4 regions of the Klebsiella sp. SYXHC3 genome follow, and region 1 is predicted to be linked to each of the others. Evidence: predicted binding sites of a transcription regulator. Region 1 holds the regulator's gene; each other region holds the start of a gene.
What was found. Region 1 encodes PurR, which represses purine synthesis genes. Its sites were predicted from a motif close to CANGCAAACGTTTGCNTG; they were not measured.

Region 1 (4,174 bases):
AACCTCAACAACCTGATCAAAGGCACCGCTTTTGAAGGCAAATCTCTGGAAGAGATCGTTCGCTCTTCTGAAGGCGGCGTTTTCAATAACGCAGCGCAGGTCTGGAACCACACTTTCTACTGGAACTGCCTGGCGCCGAATGCCGGCGGTGAGCCGGAAGGCGAACTGGCCGCAGCGATTAACAAATCTTTCGGTAGCTTCGCTGATTTTAAAGCGAAATTCACCGATGCCGCGGCGAAAAACTTCGGCGCAGGCTGGACCTGGCTTGTTAAAAACGGTGACGGCAGCCTGGCTATCGTCTCCACCAGCAACGCCGGCACCCCGCTGACTACCGATGCGACGCCGCTGTTGACCGTTGATGTCTGGGAACACGCCTACTACATCGACTACCGCAATGCCCGTCCTAATTATCTGGAACACTTCTGGGCGCTGGTAAACTGGAAATTTGTTGCCGCCAACCTGGCAGCATAAAAATAAAACCGCAGCAGGGTTACCCCGCTGCGGTTTTTTCTTAGTGCGACTTAGTTATTCGCTAACGCTTCTTCTGGTTGTGAACGCCCGCCAAACAGCACCACCGCCAACGCCAGCCCGGCAATAATCGCCCCCATCACCGGCACAAAAGCATAACCGAGACCGCCGGATATCACCGCGCCGCCCGCCGCCGCGCCCAACGCATTACCGAGGTTGAAAGCGCCAATGTTAACCGACGATGACAGGCCCGGCGCTTCGTGCGCCACGCGCATTACCCGCATCTGCAACGGTGGAACCACCGCGAAGGTTGCCGCGCCCCACACGACCATGCTGACGGCAGCACCCAGTTGCGATTGCGCCAGCAACGGAATGGCCAACATGATGGCAATCAGTAACAACAGGAACCCTTTCAGCGTTCCGGAGACTGAACGGTCGGCAAATTTACCCCCCAGATAGTTGCCAAGCGAGAAACCGACGCCGATCAACACCAGCATGGCGGTAACAAACAGCGGTGAAGCGTGGGTGATGGTATGCAGTACCGGAGAAATGTAGGTATACAGCGTGAACATCGCCCCGGCGCCCAGCACGGTAGTCAACAGCGCAGAGAGTACCTGAGGACGCATCAACACCGAAAGCTCGCGCTTCACGTTCGGACGTTCGCCGGCGCTACCCTTCGGCAGGGAGAACCACAGGCTGACCATCGCAATTAATCCCAGACCCGCCGTGGCGAGGAAAGACATTCGCCAACCGATGGTTTCGCCAAGCCAGGTGGCAGCCGGTACGCCGCCGATATTGGCAATGGTCAGCCCCATAAACATGGTCGCGACCGCACTGGCCTGTTTGTGTTTTGGCACCACGCTTGCGGCAACGACCGAGCCAAGGCCGAAGAACGCGCCATGATTGAGGCTGGTGATAATACGCGACAGCAGTAGCGTCGTGTAATCCGGCGCAATAGAAGAGAGCACGTTGCCGAGGGTGAAGATCCCCATCAGGAAGATCAATGCATTGCGGCGAGCGCGATGCGATAGCAGCAACGTCATTAACGGCGCGCCGACCATCACGCCAATGGCATAGGCGCTAATCAGCATCCCCGCGGCCGGAATAGAAACATCGACGCCTTTGGCGATAACCGGCAGTAATCCCATCGGGGAAAACTCGGTGGTACCGATACCAAAGGCACCGATCGCCAACGCGAGTAAGGGAAAGTTGATTTTCATTCAGAGACTCCATCAGGCCGATTCAGGACACGGCATTACATCAGAAGCCAAAAGCATGACATCAATCACAGAAAAACAGAAGTAAACGAAATGACAAAAGATTTTTGCAGATTTGCTAATAATGGCGGGATGGGAGGGGAAGCCCCCTCCCTGCTGGAATCAGTGCAGTACCGCGGTCAACGCGGCGGCGACGATCAGACCCAAAACAATAACCGTCGTTGTCAGCGAAAACTTTAAATTTGTGTCCATCAATTTTCTCCCCTGATTATCCCCACATAGAAAGTGAGCTTGCTCATTTTTGCACAAAAATATGCAAAAATCTTCCCGGATTTAGAGTGATGCACATTTTTGCTCTTCCCCTTTGCCGCGAGATAGGACAAAATCCCACGCTAATTTGAAAGCGTATCGGCCATTGACCCCTTCCTGTCGTTCTGTGTCGTTTTCCCAGGTGTTGCAATGTTGAGCATTGTATACAGGGTGTGTATAGGCAAACGTTTACGTATCGATAATCAGACGATCAGGTCAAGGTCTGGAGTGAGAAGTAATGGCAACTATTAAAGATGTAGCGAAACGCGCAAACGTTTCCACTACAACTGTATCACATGTGATTAACAAAACCCGTTTCGTGGCGGAAGAGACGCGCAATGCGGTGTGGGCGGCAATTAAAGAACTCCACTATTCGCCAAGCGCCGTGGCTCGCAGCCTGAAAGTCAATCACACTAAATCGATCGGTCTGCTGGCCACCAGCAGCGAAGCGGCCTATTTCGCTGAAATTATCGAATCCGTAGAAAAGAGCTGCTTCCAGAAAGGCTATACCCTGATTCTGGGCAACGCCTGGAACGATCCGGAAAAACAGCGCGCCTACTTGTCGATGATGGCGCAAAAGCGCGTTGACGGCCTGCTGGTGATGTGTTCCGAGTACCCTGAGTCGGTGCTCAGTATGCTCGAAGAGTATCGTCATATTCCGATGGTGGTGATGGACTGGGGCGAAGCCAAAGCGGACTTTACCGACTCGGTTATTGATAATGCCTTTGAAGGCGGCTATATCGCCGGCCGTTACCTGATTGAACGCGGCCATCGTGAAATTGGCGTTATTCCGGGCCCGCTTGAGCGCAACACCGGCGCCGGGCGCCTTGCCGGCTTCATGCAGGCGATGAAAGAAGCGCATATCAATGTGCCGGAAAACTGGATTGTTCAGGGCGACTTTGAACCGGAATCCGGCTACCGCGCCATGCAGCAGATCCTTAATCAGCAGCATCGCCCAACCGCCGTGTTCTGCGGCGGCGACATCATGGCGATGGGCGCTATCTGCGCCGCCGACGAAATGGGCCTGCGCGTGCCGCAGGATATTTCGCTGATCGGATATGATAATGTGCGCAACGCCCGCTACTTCAGCCCGGCGCTGACCACAATACATCAACCCAAGGACTCGCTCGGAGAAGCGGCATTCAATATGCTGCTCGATCGCATTGTTAATAAACGCGAAGAGTCGCAGTCCATCGAGGTGCATCCACGTCTTATCGAGCGCCGCTCGGTTGCCGACGGCCCGTTCGTCGATTATCGTCGTTAACACCCTCCTCCGGCGCCGGTTATTCCGGCGCCCGCAACCACTCCCGATTCAACGTTTCGCTGTCGCCAAGATAGTCAAGCAGCCAGCTTAAAGCGGGTGAAGCATCGCTTTGTTGCCAGGTCAGGCAGCAGGCGGCATCCGGGAATGGGTTTTCCAGCGTCAAGGCCGTCCACTCCCCGCTATCGATATGCGGGCGGGCGAAATGGCCTGGCACCATCCCGACGCACAATCCTGCCGATAGACAGGTGGCTGAAGATTCCCAATCCGGCACCACCACCCGCTTCTGGTTATCAAGCAGCCAGGTTGTGCGCTTCGGCAGCGAGCGCGAGGTATCTTCGCGCACCAGGGACGGCCAGTTGCGCAACACGTCATCACTGAGCGGCCCTTCCATCTGCGCCAGCGGATGACTGCTGGCGACGACACAGTGCCAGTTCAGCATCCCCATATCGCGAAAAGCGTAACGCCCTCCCACCGGTATCGAACGCGTCGCGCCGATAGCGAGTTCTACCCGCCCATCGGCTAACGCATCCCAGACGCCGTTGAAAACTTCCTGAAAAACGATCAGTTCGACATCGCTAAAATGGCGATAAAAATCAACGATCATCTGGCGCATCCGCGCCGGTTTAACGATATCGTCCACCGCAATGGACAGCTGGCCGCGCCAGCCGTTAGCAATTTGCTGGCACTGCTGGCGGGTGATCTGCATTTTTTTGATAACAGAACGCCCTTCCTGCAAAAACCAGTGCCCGGCGGGGGTCAATTCAACATCACGATGGCGACGTTCAAAAAGCGGAACCGCAAGCCACTCCTCCAGCTGTCGCACCGTATAGCTCACCGCCGAAGGTACGCGGTGCAACTCCTGCGCCGCGGCGCTGAAACTCCCGTTACGCGCTACAGCATCAACCACTTCTAAGGA
Region 2 (4,174 bases), on a different contig from region 1:
CATAGCGCAAGTTATGATACGGTAAGCAACCGGTTACGCGACAAAGACAGGAAAACCATGAAAAAGATTGATGCGATTATTAAACCGTTCAAATTGGATGACGTGCGTGAAGCGCTGGCGGAAGTCGGTATCACCGGCATGACGGTGACGGAAGTCAAAGGGTTTGGTCGTCAGAAAGGGCATACCGAGCTGTACCGCGGCGCGGAATATATGGTGGATTTTCTGCCGAAGGTGAAAATTGAAATCGTGGTGACGGACGATATCGTCGATACCTGCGTCGATACCATCATTCGTACCGCCCAGACCGGTAAAATCGGCGACGGTAAAATCTTTGTCTTCGACGTGGCGCGGGTGATTCGTATCCGTACCGGTGAAGAAGACGACGCGGCGATTTAATCCTCGCCGCTCGCTGCAGTATTGCCGGGTGGCGCTACGCTTACCCGGCCTACGGTCCGTGCGGCCTGCTGTTAATTTATTCACCATGCTGGCTGAAACTGCCGGTGTTGGTGGCCTCAAAATCGCTGAGACGTTCCCGGAAGGCCGGGGCAGCCCGCATGGATGCGGGCTGAGGGCCGTGTTTTGCAAGGACGCTGCCTCGGCCCGACCCGAAGCCTGCAGGGATAAGTCGAAGGTACCACGAAGTGGCGATTTTGGCGGCCAGAGCCCGGGAGTACAGAGGGCGGCGGCGACTGGCCGCCCTCTGTGCGCTCCCTGCGCCACGGAAAACATATTGCAGCAAAATTAACTGGGAGCGCAATGTGCTCTGAATTAACACAAAGCACATGTTTTTCCCGGACCAAAACCGTTGCAAACCGATAATAGTATCTACAAATCCCCGCGTCGTTGGGCTTACAGAACCTTATGCGGGCCGAAACATTCGTAATGAATGTTGTCTTTATTGACCCCTAATTCTACCAGCTGCTTCGCCGCAAACTGCATAAACGCTACCGGGCCGCAGAGATAGAATTGCATCTGCGGGTCGCGAATATTTTCCGCCAGCGGCGCTAAATCCATCAAACCTTCGCTATCAAAACGTCCTGCCTGACGGTCGGCCTCGCTCGGGCTGCGGTACCAGACGTGAGAGGTAAACTTAGGCAACGCCGCGCCAAGCGCCTTCACTTCGTCCGCAAAGGCGTGAACGTCACCGTTTTCCGCCGCGTGGAACCAGTTCACCTGGCCCTGATGATGGCTTTTCGCCAGCGTATCCAGCATCGCCAGCATTGGCGTTTGGCCGACGCCGCCGGAGAGCAGGGTCACCGGCGTCTGCGCTTCCACGTTGAGGAAGAAGTCGCCTGCCGGCGCGGCTAAGTAGACTACGTCGCCTTCGCTGGCGTGGTTATGCAGCCAGTTGGACACCTGGCCGCCATTCTCGCGTTTCACCGCGATGCGATAGCCTTTACCGTCCGCTCTGCGGGTCAGAGAGTATTGACGAATTTCCTGATATTCGAAGGCTTCCGGCTTCAACCAGATAGCCAGATATTGTCCTGGCTGGTAATCGGCGACCGGCTGACCGTCGACAGGCTCCAGTTCAAAGCTGGTAATAAGCTGGCTGCGCGGGGTCTTCTTAACAATGCGGAACGCGCGGGTACCTTCCCAGCCGCCATTTTTACTGGCGTTATCCTGATAGATCTCCGCTTCGCGGTTGATGAAGACGTTCGCCAGCACCCCGTAGGCTTTGCCCCAGGCGTCGAGTACTTCCTGGCCTGGGCTAAACATTTCGTCGAGGGTCGCCAGCAGATGGCTGCCGACAATATTGTACTGCTCCGGTTTAATCTGGAAGCTGGTATGTTTCTGGGCGATTTTTTCGACCGCCGGCAGCAGGGCCGGCAGGTTGTCGATATTACTGGCGTAGGCGGCGATAGCGTTGAACAGCGCTTCGCGCTGATCGCCGTTGCGCTGGTTACTCATATTGAAGATCTCTTTGAGCTCCGGATTATGAGTAAACATACGATCATAAAAATGCGCGGTTAACTTTGGGCCGGTCTCTACAAGCAGGGGAATGGTGGCTTTGACCGTGGCGATGGTTTGAGCGTCGAGCATAGCAGCTTCCTTAAATATTATCCTATTGATGCATTTCAAATGCATCTTATATAAATAACCCTGCTATGTAAATGGTTCTTTATCACTTTGCCGCAAAGCAGTTACAACATGAAGAATTTGCATCACAAACCTGAAAAGAAATCCGTTGATAATGTTTGATGCGTTATTGCTCAAAGCCTTGTGTGCTGTGGAGCCAATCGTTTGCGTAAAATCCTTTGTCAAGACCTGTTATCACAGAATGATTCGGTTATACTGTGGGCCGTTGTCCATCAGGACCGCCTTTTTAGGCCAAAATTTTATCGTTAGCTGAGTCAGGAGATGCGGATGTTAAAGCGTGAAATGAACATTGCCGATTATGATGCCGAACTGTGGCAGGCTATGGAGCAGGAAAAAGTACGTCAGGAAGAGCACATCGAACTGATCGCCTCCGAGAACTACACCAGTCCGCGCGTGATGCAGGCTCAGGGTTCCCAGCTGACTAACAAATATGCCGAAGGTTATCCGGGCAAGCGCTACTACGGTGGCTGCGAGTACGTGGATATCGTTGAGCAACTGGCTATCGACCGCGCGAAAGAACTGTTCGGCGCCGACTACGCTAACGTGCAGCCGCACTCCGGCTCGCAGGCTAACTTTGCCGTCTACACCGCACTGCTGCAGCCAGGCGATACCGTGCTGGGTATGAACCTGGCGCAAGGCGGCCACCTGACCCACGGTTCCCCGGTTAACTTCTCCGGTAAACTGTACAACATCATTCCTTACGGTATCGATGAGTCCGGTAAAATTGACTACGAAGACATGGCGAAGCAGGCCCAGGAGCACAAACCGAAGATGATCATCGGTGGCTTCTCCGCTTACTCCGGTATCGTTGACTGGGCGAAAATGCGTGAAATCGCTGACAGCATCGGCGCTTACCTGTTCGTCGATATGGCGCACGTAGCGGGCCTGATTGCCGCCGGCGTTTATCCGAACCCGGTTCCGCACGCCCACGTTGTTACTACTACCACCCACAAAACCCTGGCGGGTCCGCGCGGCGGCCTGATCCTGGCGAAAGGCGGTAGCGAAGAGCTGTACAAGAAACTGAACTCCGCCGTGTTCCCAAGCGCGCAGGGCGGCCCGCTGATGCACGTAATTGCCGCGAAAGCGGTGGCGCTGAAAGAAGCGATGGAGCCAGAGTTCAAAGTTTACCAGCAGCAGGTTGCCAAAAACGCCAAAGCGATGGTGGAAGTGTTCCTGAACCGCGGTTACAAAGTGGTTTCCGGCGGTACTGAAAACCACCTGTTCCTGCTGGATCTGGTAGATAAAAACCTGACCGGTAAAGAAGCTGACGCCGCCCTGGGCCGCGCCAACATCACCGTTAACAAAAACAGCGTACCGAACGATCCGAAGAGCCCGTTCGTGACTTCCGGTATCCGTATCGGTTCTCCGGCTGTGACTCGCCGCGGCTTTAAAGAAGCGGAAGTGAAAGAGCTGGCTGGCTGGATGTGCGACGTTCTCGACAATATCAACGACGAAGCTGTTATTGAGCGCGTCAAAGGTAAAGTGCTGGATATCTGCGCCCGTTTCCCGGTTTACGCGTAATCTTGCCGCGTTAAGATAAAAAAGGCCGCGATTGCGGCCTTTTTTGTGTCTGCTGGTTATCGACGGTCCAGCGAAATCGAACCTGGTCCGGTTATCGCCAGCAGCAGGAAGGCCCCGGCGATACTGACGTTCTTATAGAAGTTAATCATATTCGGCAATACCGCATCGCCGGTCATATCCCAGTAATGATGGCCGATAACCGCGGTACCCAGGGTGTAAAAGATAAAGATCACCGCCAGTGGGCGGGTGAAGAAACCTAAAATAATCAGAATAGCGGCGGGTACCTCCATGATGACCGCGATGATCGCCGCCAGCGTTGGCATCGGCGCGCCGGAAGAAGCCATATATTGTACCGTTCCGCTAAACCCCATCAGTTTCGGATAGCCAAAAATAATGAACAGCAGCACGATCGCAATACGTGCGATTAACAGCAGGACAGGGCGGGAAGAGCCAAAGTCAAAATAGCGTAGCGTGTTCATAATCAGTCCTTTATCACAGGCGTGTGATCTAAACGTAATACACATTTTTACTCCCCGCCACGCTGGGAAAATAATAT
Region 3 (4,174 bases), on a different contig from region 1:
AGGATTTCGCTAATCCGGTCTTTGTCTTCTTTCAGGCCACCGATGACAGATAAATTATTGCCGGCGGCATAACGTACCGTGACCTGGTTTTCACGTTCCGGGTAATAGTGAGCGATACGCTTAGCGAGTTCGTTATTCAGCGCTTCCAGCGCGCCGTTGGGTAAGGCTGTGGTTTTGGCAATTGACACTTCGATGCGCATAATGGCCCCCTGGGTAATATACTGGTTATTTATACAGTAACGCTTGCACATTTACAACAGGGGGCAAAAAACTTTATTTTTTCATCGTCCAGCGCACGGTTTCGCCGGCCAGGAACGGTATCAGCGTATCGCCAGGAAGGGCGATGCTTTCGGCGACGGTACTCTCTTCGCGTACCAGTTCAACGTAGCTTTCATTCACCGGCAGGCCGTAGAAACGCGGGCCATTCAACGAGCAGAAAGCCTCAAAATGTTCCAGCGCATTCATCTCTTCAAAGACGGTGGCGTAACTACCAAGCGCGGTCGGGGCATTGAAACAGCCCGCACAGCCGCAACTGGCCTCTTTACGGTGGCGTGCATGCGGAGCGGAGTCGGTGCCGAGGAACGCGCGACTGAACCCGCTGGCGACCAGTTCACGCAGCGCCTGCTGGTGGATATTGCGCTTGAGGATCGGCAGGCAATATAGATGCGGGCGAATACCGCCAACCAGCATATGGTTGCGGTTAAACATCAGATGCTGCGGCGTGATGGTGGCGGCCAGCAGTTCGTTGCCGTCGCGCACGTATTCAGCGGCATCTTTGGTGGTGATATGTTCGAAGACCACTTTTAACCCCTGCAGCCGTTTGCGCAGCGGTTCCATCACCGTCTCAATAAAGCGCGCTTCGCGATCGAAGATATCGATATCAGCATGGGTAACTTCGCCGTGTACCAGTAGCGGCATGCCCAGTTTTTCCATCCGTTCCAGCACCGGCATAATGGCATCGGTGCTGGTCACGCCGTGACTGGAGTTGGTGGTGGCGTTTGCCGGGTAGAGTTTGGCTGCGGTAAATACGCCTTCACGGAATCCGCGCTCCAGTTCGTCCGGATCGAGCGTGTCGGTCAGGTAGCAGGTCATCAGCGGAGTGAAATCATGCCCGGCGGGAATCGCATCGATGATGCGCTGGCGGTAAGCAATGGCAGCAGCGACGGTCGTTACTGGCGGTACCAGATTCGGCATCACGATCGCCCGGCCATAAAACTCACTGGTGTAAGGCACGACGGTTTGCAACATATCATCATCGCGTAGATGGATATGCCAATCGTCAGGGCGGCGGATTTTCAATACCTGGGGTTGTGCTGTCATGGAAGGCTCCGGCTAATTGGTTCAGTCATCAGGGCTGTTTTTTGCCGGGCACTAAGGATAAGCGTAAACGTTTTCCTTTGCACTCATTTCCGTAAAAAATTAAGGGCGCCATATTCAGCGCCCTTATTGTTTAATCAGTGAAGGGGATGATTATCTCGCCCGGTTTCACTTCAATGCCTTTAGCGTATTTCTTAGCCAGGGCTTCGCCGGTGCTGGCATCTTCACGCAGAACGTAGGCTGGTTGCTGATTGAAATAGCTGCGCAGCGACTGATTCAGATAAGGGATCAGCGTCTGTACCACGGAGGTGAGCTTTTCCGGCTTAACTTTCGCATCGACGACTTCCATTTCACGCAGATAAATCGCGCCTTGCTCTTTATTGAACACCGGCAGCGCTTTGAGCTTCAGGTCGATGGTCGCTTTCTGATTGCCAAACAGCGAATTCAGATCCAGATTAGCGGTTCCGCTCAACGACACCTTGTTCGGCTCTTCACGACCAATGGCGCTGGTCAGGTTTTGCAGCTCAATGTGCGCATCCGCTACGCCAGGCAGGCCGATATCTTTAGCGAAGTGATTACGTTTCTGCAGCGCCTGGTTAATCTCCTGCTCGCTAACGGAGTATTGCGTAAGCTGGTTACATCCGCTCAGAAGGCCGCTGACAATCAGCGCGGCCGCGATCAACATCTTTTTCATTGGGTTCCTTAACGTCATGCCATAGCTAATCCTGACACAAAGCAGCATGGTCTGCTAGCCCCGCTTGTACTAGCGGAAAATGCTGAAAAAAAGGATTACCACTTTGGCTGATTGTCAGGTGCGCGGTTCCAGCATGCCGGAAGCCGACCGTTTCTGGCTAAACTGCCACCATAGCGCAATGAAAGTTGCAAAGCCGATAATGCCCAGCATCAGCCACGGTAGTTCAGGTTGATTAAGCACTTTACCTGCATCAAACAGCCAGCCGCCGCCGGCATACCCCAGCGCGCCGCCAAATGCCAGACCAAGGCGGCTGAAACCCATATAGCTGCCGCGAGCGCGGGCATCAGCCAGTGAAGCGCCCAGCGTTTCGCGCGCAGGTTCGGCAATGATCGAGCCGATATAGAAAATACAGATTAAGGTAAACAGCTGCTGTAGCGTGCTGGTTAAGCCAATCGGCAGCATCGCCGCCGTCATCACCAGCAAACCCGCCATCAGACGATGCTCGAGGCGAAAACGTTTCTCGCTCCAACGGGCGATGGGATACAGCAGCGTCAGGGAGATTGTCGCCTCGATGGCATACATCCATTTCACCGCCGCCGGAGAGCCCGCAATATCGTTAACCATAATCGGCAGCATGAGCATCACCTGCACGGCCAGCATGTAGTAACCGGTCAGGGTCAACACGTAAGTGACAAAGCGCTTATCGCGTAACACCAGCCCCAGTCCTTCGCGGATCGGTGTTTTGACCGTCGAGAGTTTCCATGCCGGCAGATACCAGGCGTTAAATGCGGCACAGGCAATAAAGAGCGCTGCCCCTGCGCTGCACACCAGACGGAAATCGTACTGTAATAGCCAACTGCCGAGCAGGGCGCCGATGACCGCGCCGGCGCTATCTTGCATCATCAGGATAGAGAAGAAGCGACCACGTTGATGCGGGCGCACCAGTTTGACCACCAGCGCCGCTCGCGGCGGGTCGAACAGGGTGCCGCCGAGACCGGACAAAATGCATGAGAGCCAGAGCACCCAGGGCTCATGGGCGACGGCCATCGCCGCGAAACCGCCGGCGCGCATCAGCATGCCGGTGACGATCATCGGTTTGGCGCCGAAACGATCGGCAATCGCCCCACCGAAGATGCCTAAACCTTGTTGCACCAGCTGACGTAGACCGAGGGCGATACCGACCATCAGCGCCGCCCAACCCATTTGGTCGACAAAACGGATCGATATCAGTGGGAATACGACAAAAAAGCCGAGCACAACCAGCATGTTATCGACTAACAGGAAATATTTACCCAGGCTCCTTGCCTGCGATACGCGGGACATTTCCCCTCCAGGGAAAAAGAAAGATAAGCTTAGATATTCTGCGGGGGCGGCGGTTATTTTCCCAGCATACTGGCGACAATATTTTTTTATCAAAAAGCAAGATCGATTGAGCCTATTCATCGAAAAATGGAGATGGTGCAGAAAATGGTATGTTGCTGTTTTCCCACCTTCACTCAGGGAAGGTATAGTGAAAGATATTAGTTTGGGGCAGGGAACAGGAGTGAGGAATGTTTGGCTATCGCAGTAACGTACCCAAGGTGCGTTTGACGACGGACCGGCTGGTGGTGCGGCTGGTTCACGATCGTGACGCCTGGCGTCTGGCCGATTATTACGCGGAAAACAAGGGGTTCCTGAAACCCTGGGAGCCGGTGCGCGATGAAAGCCACTGTTATCCTTCCGGCTGGCAGGCGCGATTATCGATGATTACGGAGTTTCATAAACAGGGTTCGGCCTTTTATTTCGCGCTACTCGATCCTGATGAGAAAGAGATTATTGGCGTAGCGAATTTCTCAAATGTGGTGCGTGGTTCATTTCATGCCTGTTATCTCGGCTATTCCATTGGTGAAAAGTGGCAAGGGCAGGGGCTGATGTTTGAAGCGCTGACCGCGGCGATTCGCTATATGCAACGTACGCAGCATATTCACCGTATCATGGCCAACTATATGCCGCATAACAAACGCAGCGGCGATCTGCTTGCCCGGCTCGGGTTCGAAAAAGAGGGTTACGCAAAGGACTACCTCCTCATTGATGGGCAATGGCGAGACCACGTATTGACGGCGTTAACGGCCACTGACTGGACACCAGGGCGCTAAGGAGAAAACATGAAATATCAGCTAACCG
Region 4 (4,174 bases), on a different contig from region 1:
GGGTTCCCCGTTAAGGAGTAGAACGTGCAAAGTGTTGATGTTGCCATTGTTGGCGGCGGAATGGTGGGACTGGCGGTAGCCTGTGGTTTACAGGGCAGCGGCCTGCGCGTCGCGGTGCTGGAACAAGCGGCGCCGCAGCCTCTTGACGCCGATGCGCCGCCGGCGCTGCGCGTTTCGGCTATTAATGCCGCCAGCGAAAAGTTACTGGATAAGCTGGGCGTCTGGAGCGAAATCATCGCCCAGCGCGCCAGCTGCTATCACGGCATGGAAGTGTGGGACAAAGATAGCTTTGGCCGCATTAGCTTCGATGACCAGAGCATGGGCTTTAGCCATCTGGGCCATATTATTGAAAATGCCGTGGTGCATCACGCGCTGTGGCAGAAGGCGCAGCGCTGTGCTGACGTTACCCTGCTGGCGCCTGCGCAACTGCAGCAGGTAGCGTGGGGCGAAAACGAAGCTTTTCTGAGCCTGCAGGACGGTAGCATGCTGACCGCGCGGCTGGTGGTCGGCGCCGATGGCGCCAATTCGTGGCTGCGTAATAAAGCCGATATTCCGCTGACCTTCTGGGACTATCGCCATCATGCGCTGGTGGCGACGATACGTACCACCGAGCCGCATCAGGCCGTGGCGCGTCAGGCGTTCCACGGTGAAGGCATTCTGGCCTTCCTGCCGCTTAGCGATCCGCATCTGTGCTCGATCGTCTGGTCGCTGTCGCCGGAGGAGGCGCAGCGAATGCAGCAGGCCGATGCAGCCGCGTTTAACCAGGCGCTGAATATCGCTTTTGATAATCGCCTTGGTCTTTGCCAGCTTGAGAGCGATCGGCAGGTTTTCCCGCTGACCGGACGCTACGCGCGTCAGTTCGCCGCCCATCGTCTGGCGCTGGTTGGCGATGCCGCCCACACTATTCATCCGCTGGCCGGGCAGGGGGTGAACCTTGGCTTTATGGACGCCGCCGAGCTTATCGACGAGCTGAAGCGCCTGCATGCGCAGGGTAAAGATATCGGTCAGCATTTGTACCTGCGCCGCTATGAGCGCAGCCGCAAGCACAGTGCCGCGCTGATGCTGGCGGGTATGCAGGGGTTCCGCGAAATGTTTTCCGGCAGCCATCCGGCTAAGAAATTCCTGCGCGATATGGGGCTCAAACTGGCCGATTCGCTGCCTGGCGTAAAACCACAGTTGATTCGCCAGGCGATGGGCCTCAACGATCTCCCCGCCTGGTTACGTTAACCCCGTCACACTTCTTTTACCCGGCCTGCGTGCCGGGTTTTCTCTCTCATTTGAAATATTCTAATTTCACCTCTTTTTTCGCATTAGTTTTATTAATGCGCTCTTTTTTTTGTTAAAGAAATTAGGCCCGTAAAATCGCATAAAACACCATCATCACCTGACTGGATTGCTCATTATGTTAATTTTATGTGGCACAAATCGCTTTTTTCCAGTCAATAACTCTGTAGGCTTTTCGGCGCGCTTTGGTCATAAGCTAATGTGATGTCCTGATTTACCTTATGGTTTAGCACCGGGTTCGGTGGTAAGTTCAGGCAAAAGAGAACGTTTGCGTCGGTGTCCGTAAGCGGTGCCGTCGCCGGATTTCGTGGCGCAAAATCGCCGACAATATCGTGGCTGGTTCCGTTTTATTCGATGAGGAAAAGATGGCTCAACAGACTCCGTTGTATGAACAACACACGCTGTGCGGTGCTCGCATGGTGGATTTCCATGGCTGGATGATGCCGCTGCATTACGGGTCCCAGATTGATGAGCACCACGCGGTGCGCGGCGATGCAGGGATGTTCGATGTGTCGCATATGACCATCGTCGATTTCCACGGCAGCCGGATCAGAGAGTTCTTGCGCTATTTGCTGGCAAACGATGTGGCGAAGCTTACCACCCCAGGCAAAGCGCTCTACACCGGCATGCTAACCGCTTCCGCCGGCGTCATCGATGACCTGATTGTTTATTTCCTTTCTGAAGATTATTTCCGCCTCGTTGTTAACTCCGCCACTCGTGAAAAAGACCTCGCCTGGATTTCCGAACAAGCCGAACCTTACGGTCTTGAAATCACCGTTCGCGACGATCTGTCGCTGATCGCGGTGCAGGGTCCGCAGGCGAAAGCGAAGGCGGCGACGCTGTTCACCGACGCTCAGCGCCAGGCCGTGGAAGGCATGAAGCCGTTCTTCGGCGTACAGGCCGGCGACCTGTTTATCGCCACCACCGGTTATACCGGCGAAGCGGGTTATGAAATCGCTATGCCGAACGAGCAGGCGGCGGATTTCTGGCGCGGTCTGCTGGACGCCGGCGTTAAGCCTTGCGGTCTTGGCGCGCGCGACACCCTGCGCCTGGAAGCCGGGATGAATCTGTACGGCCAGGAGATGGACGAAGGCGTCTCGCCGTTGGCGGCGAACATGGGCTGGACTATCGCCTGGGAGCCCGCCGATCGTAACTTCATCGGCCGCGAAGCGCTGGAAATGCAGCGCGAAAAAGGCACCGAGCAGCTGGTTGGCCTGGTGATGACCGAGAAAGGCGTCCTGCGCGGCGGCCTGCCGGTACGTTTTACCGATAGCGACGGTAATCAAAAAGAAGGCATTATCACCAGCGGCACCTTCTCGCCGACGCTGGGCTACAGCATCGCGCTGGCTCGCGTACCGGCCGGGATTGGCGAAACCGCGGTGGTGCAGATTCGTAACCGTGAAATGCCGGTAAAAGTGACTAAACCTGGTTTTGTACGCAATGGCAAAGCCATTGTGTGATTTCCCTTTTTTGGAGATGAATTGATGAGCAACGTACCAGCAGAACTGAAATACAGCAAAGAACACGAGTGGCTGCGTAAAGAAGCGGACGGCACCTATACCGTCGGGATCACCGAGCACGCGCAGGAGCTGCTTGGCGACATGGTTTTCGTTGACCTGCCGGAAGTGGGCGCCACCGTTGAAGCGGGCGCCGATTGCGCCGTTGCCGAATCCGTGAAAGCGGCTTCCGATATCTACGCGCCGATTAGCGGTGAAATCGTTGCCGTCAACGAAGAGCTGAACGACTCTCCGGAACTGGTCAACAGCGACCCGTATAGCGACGGTTGGATCTTCAAAATCAAAGCCAGCGACGAAGCGCAGGTTGCCGCGCTGCTGGATGCCGCCGCGTATGAAGCTCTGTTAGAAGACGAATAAATGTGTGCCGGATGGCGCTGCGCTTATCCGGCCTACGAACTTTGTAGGCCCGGTAAGCGCTAGCGCCACCGGGCAATTCAGGTAAGTAGAGACAATCACGATTCACCGCACGTTTCAGGAACCATCGCTCATGACTCAGACTTTAAGTCAGCTTGAAAACCGCGACGCCTTTATTGAACGTCACATTGGCTCGGACGCTCAGCAGCAGCAAGAGATGCTGAAGACCGTCGGCGCGGATTCGCTTAACGCCCTGATCGGCCAGATTGTGCCGCAGGATATCCAGCTGGCGACCCCACCACAGGTGGGCGACGCGACTACCGAATTCGCCGCGCTGGCGGAGCTGAAGGCGATCGCCGGTCGCAACAAGCGCTTCAAGTCTTACATCGGCATGGGCTACACCGCCGTGCAACTGCCGCCGGTCATTCAGCGCAACATGCTGGAAAACCCGGGCTGGTACACCGCCTATACCCCTTACCAACCGGAAGTATCCCAGGGCCGTCTGGAATCGCTGCTCAACTTCCAGCAGGTCACTCTGGATCTGACCGGGTTGGATATCGCTTCCGCTTCGCTGCTTGATGAAGCCACCGCCGCCGCCGAAGCGATGGCGATGGCCAAACGCGTGAGCAAACTGAAGAACGCCAACCGCTTCTTCGTTGCCGCTGACGTCCATCCGCAAACCCTGGACGTGGTTCGCACCCGCGCGGAAACTTTCGGCTTCGACGTGATTGTCGATGACGCCGACAAAGTGCTCGATCACCAGGATGTCTTTGGCGTGCTGCTGCAGCAGGTCGGCACCACCGGTGAAATCCACGATTACAGTAAACTTATCGCCGAGCTGAAAGCGCGCAAAGTGATTGTCAGCGTCGCCGCTGACTTTATGGCGCTGGTGCTGCTGACGGCGCCGGGCAAGCAGGGCGCCGATATTGTCTTCGGTTCCGCTCAACGTTTCGGCGTGCCGATGGGCTATGGCGGCCCGCACGCGGCCTTCTTCGCGGCGAAAGATGAATTCAAACGCT

Region 2: a site for PurR is predicted at 2,231-2,248, ahead of glyA (serine hydroxymethyltransferase). Genes of this name have one in related genera too.
Region 3: a site for PurR is predicted at 1,381-1,398, ahead of pyrC (dihydroorotase). Genes of this name have one in related genera too.
Region 4: a site for PurR is predicted at 1,542-1,559, ahead of gcvT (glycine cleavage system aminomethyltransferase GcvT). Genes of this name have one in related genera too.

Annotation. Positions count from the first base shown of each region.
Region 1 covers NZ_JBXUNG010000001.1:98,887-103,060, reverse strand. Annotated here, with positions in the region: gene sodB (superoxide dismutase [Fe]) at 1-471, shown strand, start outside; gene AC2CGP_RS00470 (MFS transporter) at 522-1,688, opposite strand; gene cydH (cytochrome bd-I oxidase subunit CydH) at 1,848-1,937, opposite strand; gene purR (HTH-type transcriptional repressor PurR) at 2,233-3,258, shown strand; gene punR (DNA-binding transcriptional activator PunR) at 3,278-4,174, opposite strand, start outside.
Region 2 covers NZ_JBXUNG010000011.1:36,185-40,358, forward strand. Annotated here, with positions in the region: gene glnB (nitrogen regulatory protein P-II) at 58-396, shown strand; gene hmpA (NO-inducible flavohemoprotein) at 850-2,040, opposite strand; gene glyA (serine hydroxymethyltransferase) at 2,365-3,618, shown strand; gene AC2CGP_RS20815 (DoxX family protein) at 3,675-4,097, opposite strand.
Region 3 covers NZ_JBXUNG010000005.1:227,799-231,972, forward strand. Annotated here, with positions in the region: gene dinI (DNA damage-inducible protein I) at 1-200, opposite strand, end outside; gene pyrC (dihydroorotase) at 274-1,320, opposite strand; gene AC2CGP_RS15300 (lipoprotein) at 1,451-2,011, opposite strand; gene mdtH (multidrug efflux MFS transporter MdtH) at 2,126-3,334, opposite strand; gene rimJ (ribosomal protein S5-alanine N-acetyltransferase) at 3,562-4,146, shown strand; gene AC2CGP_RS15315 (YceH family protein) at 4,156-4,174, shown strand, end outside.
Region 4 covers NZ_JBXUNG010000004.1:146,211-150,384, reverse strand. Annotated here, with positions in the region: gene ubiH (2-octaprenyl-6-methoxyphenyl hydroxylase) at 1-14, shown strand, start outside; gene ubiI (FAD-dependent 2-octaprenylphenol hydroxylase) at 25-1,227, shown strand; gene gcvT (glycine cleavage system aminomethyltransferase GcvT) at 1,650-2,744, shown strand; gene gcvH (glycine cleavage system protein GcvH) at 2,769-3,158, shown strand; gene gcvP (aminomethyl-transferring glycine dehydrogenase) at 3,289-4,174, shown strand, end outside.